Regions from separate parts of the Mesorhizobium sp. KR2-14 genome, predicted to be linked through region 1. Evidence: riboswitches for the same ligand, from Rfam matches in the RefSeq annotation. Region 1 holds a riboswitch; the other holds the start of a gene.

What was found. Region 1 has a riboswitch for cobalamin ahead of ABLE86_RS15455 (TonB-dependent receptor). Riboswitches for the same ligand answer to the same signal wherever they lie in the genome.
Region 2: linked by a shared signal. The riboswitch ahead of bluB (5,6-dimethylbenzimidazole synthase) and the one ahead of ABLE86_RS15455 (TonB-dependent receptor) in region 1 are both predicted to bind cobalamin.

Annotation. Positions count from the first base shown of each region.
Region 1 is NZ_JBDZDR010000005.1:236,523-238,709, reverse strand. It holds gene ABLE86_RS15455 (TonB-dependent receptor) at 1-971, opposite strand, end outside; cobalamin riboswitch at 1,137-1,344, opposite strand; gene ABLE86_RS15450 (Fur family transcriptional regulator) at 1,462-1,866, opposite strand; gene ABLE86_RS15445 (Gfo/Idh/MocA family oxidoreductase) at 2,022-2,187, opposite strand, start outside.
Region 2 is NZ_JBDZDR010000002.1:483,578-485,764, reverse strand. It holds gene ABLE86_RS06850 (histone deacetylase family protein) at 1-652, opposite strand, end outside; cobalamin riboswitch at 877-1,057, shown strand; gene bluB (5,6-dimethylbenzimidazole synthase) at 1,106-1,837, shown strand; gene ABLE86_RS06840 (hypothetical protein) at 1,834-2,187, opposite strand, start outside.

The sequences.
Region 1 (2,187 bases):
GTGTCGTACTTGGTGCCGCCGGCCACTCCCTTGCGGAAATTGGTCGAGTAGTCGAGCCCCGAGCTTGCTTCGACGGTCGAGGTCCAGTCGTCCGCGTGCAGGATCTGCGCGCCGAGCTTTCCGGCGAAGGTGCTGGCATCAACCTCGTTGTCGAAGGGATAGGCGCTGTCATACTGGCTGCGGCCAGCTGCAAAAAGGCCATCGGCGTAGAGCCTGCCCCAATCGAAATCCTTCGACAGCGACAGGTTCAACGAGCCTTGGAGAAAGCCTTCGTCGCCCGGTTCGTGGTCCCAGGCGAGCGGCGTGGTGAAGTCGTAGCCGCGGGTGCCGAGAATACTGCCGCCGACCGAGTAGTCCATCCCGTTGGAGGTACGTCCTTGAGCGGAGCCGGAAACGTAGCCGCCCCAGGGGTGGGTGATGCCGGTCGTCACGCTGGCGCAGGCATCGCGGCCATCGGCGCAGGGGCCGCCCTGCCTGGTGATGATGTTGACGACGCCGCCCATGGCGTCGGCGCCATATTGCGCCGAATGCGCCCCCTTGGCCACTTCGATGCGCTCGATGGCGCTCAGCGGAATGTTGAAGATCGAGGCGGTTCCGGTCGTGGCCGCGCTTGCCCGCACGCCGTTGATGAGAACCAGCGTCTGGCTGGCCGACATGCCACGCATGTGGATATTGGCCGCGGCTCCCTGACCGCCATAGGAGACGATGGACACGCCGGTGTGGGCCCTCAACAGCGACGGCAGGTCCGGCGCGGCAGATTGCTCGATCTCCTTGGCATCGATCACGGTGACGGAAGACGTCGAACCCGCCAGCGAGCTTTCTCGCCTCAGCGGCGTGGTCACGACGACCCGCTCCAGAAGCGTGGTGTCATCATCGACCTGCTCGGCCGATGCGGTCTGGGGGAACACGATTGCCGCACAGCCGGTTGCGGCGAGCGCAAGAACACTTGCGCGCAAATTCAGTCTCTTCATTCAGCACTCCATTCGGCCTGCAAGCGGGGTTCCGCATGCAAGCTCCAGAGCCGCCGATCGGAGATGTCCGGGACTGTGTCCGTCAGAATCGTCCGGGCGCGCGGCAACACTTTTTTCAAATGTCACCGCCACGGACGACCGCGCCTGAACACACCCCGTATTCAAGCATGGGTGACCGGAAAAGGCAGGTCTCCTGACTTCCGGGTCAACGCTTCGCCTTCGCCTTCCCAATCGCGCGGTGCGCTCTTAGTGGCTTGGTTGAAGGAAAGCTCGCCGGTTACAGTTGCGGGGGCAGTCTCGGCTTCGACCCGAAGGTCTCACCGTGTTCCCTTTTCATCCGCCGCGAAGCGGAACCAATTCCGAATCGATTGGTAGCCACGCGCGCCCGGAAGGTCAACCAGCACGAGGTGCAGATCGGGCGCGGGGAAGAGTTCGTCGCTTCCTGGCCGGTGTGGCACGCGGCCGCATCACCTGAGGCGAGCGCGCCGGCCTATGCGGCCAACGCCGCGCATTTGGCGCAGGTGCCGCGAAATTCGATGACAGCCCTCTTCGCCGCAAAGCCGGTCGAACCGATCCAGGCGTCGAGCTGCTCGCCGATGACCTCGTCCGAAAACTCCGAGACCTGGCCGCACTTGTCGCAGATTGCGAAAGCAATCAGCCGGTGGCTGTGATCGTGCGGCTCGGAACAGGCAACAAAGGCATTCATGCTCTCCAGCCGGTGGACGAAGCCGGCATTCATCAGACCTTCGAGCGCGCGATAGACCTGCAGCGGCGCACGAAAACCCTGCTCCCGCAACTGGTCGAGCAGCATGTAGGCGCTGAGCGGCCCGCTCGCAGCCTCGAGTTTCTCGAGCACGCGAAGCTGGTTCTTCGTCAGCTTTTCCCTTGCCGCCATGATGCTGCTCGCCCTTCCTAAACCCTGCAATTCTGAAACTTGGCCCGAATTGCCGGGTTTGTCACCTTCGAGAGCTCACATAGCGATTGGCCGGGCAAAATGCCACTGCCGGGACCCGGCAGTGGCATTGGTAATGGCCGCCCCAGCCAATTCCGTCAGAGTTTGGTCCAGGCCGCGTTCTTCTTGGAAGACTTCACGCAGGCTTCCACGAAGGCCACGCCTTCCACGCCATCCTCCACCGTGGGGTAGAGCACGTCGTTGCCCGGATTGCCGTTGCGGCGCGCGGCGCGGATCGCCCTGGCAGCTTCGGCATAGATGGTG
Region 2 (2,187 bases), on a different contig from region 1:
ACAGGTCGCTGCCGCTCTCCGGCGACAGCGGCGCGTTGACGATGTTGCCCGCGCCGGTCTCGTCCTTGGCGCCGGTGCCCGGATAGAGCGGCATCTGGTGGGTGGAGCAGAACAGCACGCTCGGGTCGTCCCAGAAGATGTCCTGCGTGCCGTTGCCGTGGTGCACGTCCCAGTCGACGATGGCCACGCGCTCGGCGCCATATTTGCGCTGCGCGTAGCGGGCCGCGATCGCTGCGTTGTTGAACAGGCAGAACCCCATCGCGGTCGTCTTCTCGGCATGGTGACCCGGCGGGCGCGCCGCCACGAACACGTTGTCAGCCTTGCCGGTGAACACGTCGTCCACCGCCGCATTGGCCGCGCCGATCGCCGTCAGCGCCGCCTGCCAGCTCTTGGGGCTCACGGTGGTGTCGGCATCGATGCCCACGAGCCCCTCCTCGGGGATCGCCGCGCGAATCCGGTCCACGAAGCTCTCGGGATGGGCGAACAGGATCGTCGCCTCGTCTCCCTCCGGCGCCTCGACGCGCACGAGGTCCGCAAACGCATCATCCTCCAGCACGCGCGCAATCGCGCGCAGCCGGTCCGGGCGCTCCGGGTGCCCCGGCGGCGTCAGGTGCTCAAGATAGATCGGGTGCGAATAAAGGCGCGTTGTCATGCCAGGCAGTTTATCAGCAAAGGCGCCCGTCGCCACGCACTACCTGCCGAAGCCTGGGGAAAATCGTCTTTTCTCGCAAACCCCGTGTCGCCGATTGAGGATGCATCGCGCCCCGTTCCGCGATAGTGTCGCGCTGCTGCAAGGTGCCCGCCTTAGAGCATGATCCCGAAAAGTTGCAGACTTTTCGGACAAGGTCATGCTCCAGAAACCTGGAGAAAGATGGCGTCTCAAGGAGAAGCCATCGCGCTCTAGGGCGGGAGAATCGGGAACGCGGTGCAAATCCGCGGCGTGCCCAACGCTGTAAGGGGGATCGCATTGGCAAGTGCCACTGTTCTGCGGAACGGGAAGGCGCCGATGGCGGGACGAACCCGAGCCAGAAGACCGGCCAGGCAGAAATAGTCGTCCGCTTGGTCAGGCGGAACGATGCCGAGCCTGTTCGCAAGGGGAAACGCGATGCCGGCAAGCAGCCATCCTATGCCCGAAAACGCCTTCGGAGACGCGGCGCGCGAGGCAGTCTACCGCGCAATCTTCACGCGCCGCGACGTGCGCAGTCATTTTGCGCCCGAGCCGCTCGATGACGCCGTTCTGGCGCGCCTCTTGCTGGCCGCCCATCACGCGCCGTCGGTCGGCTTCATGCAGCCGTGGAATTTTATCGTCATCCGCGACATGGAGCGACGCGAGCGCGTGCGCGACCTGTTCCTGGCCGCCCGCGCGCAGGAACTGCCTGCCATCGCCGCCGAGCGGCAAGCGCTCTACCGCAAGCTGAAGCTCGAAGGCATCTGCGAAAGCGCGCTGAACCTCTGCATCACCTGCGACCGGCGGCGTTCGGAAACCTCGCCCCTCGGCCGCTGGCACAACCCGCAGATGGACCTCTACAGCACCGTCTGTGCTGTCCAAAATCTCTGGCTCGCCGCGCGGGCGGAAGGGGTGGGCATCGGCTGGGTCAGCATCCTCAACGAGCACGCATTGAAGGGCCTGCTCGACATTCCCGACCACGTCGCGCCGGTCGCCTATCTGTGCGTAGGTCGCGTCTCGCAGTTCGCGCCGAAACCAGACCTTGAGGCAAATGGCTGGGGCAGCCGCCTGCCCCTGCACGAGTTGATCATGAGCGAGGCCTTCGGCGGCGCCGGAGAAACCGCGCTCAAGGAGACGGTGACCCGAGAAGCCCGGTCCTGTCGTGCCTAACCCGGCTGTCCGGCCGGCTGCCACGCCGACCCGCCGGGCGCGCCCAGCGCCTTGTCCTTCAGCTCGCGGAACTTGCCCGATGCCTCGGCCAGCCGGCGATCCCAGTCGGCGTTGGGCGTCTGCCCCTCAATGGCCTTGAAATAGACCTGCATCAGCGAAGCGATGGCGAAGGGCTCGATCAGCGCGCCCTTCACCGCCCAGGCAAACACGATCGCCAGAACGAAGGCCCAGCCCGCCAGTTGCCCGGGCATCACGTAGAGGATGGCGGCCGCGGGCGTCAGCATCATCAGGAAGATGACGAAGGTCAGGCCCCACATGATGATCGCCAGCCACACCGCGTTCTTGACCAG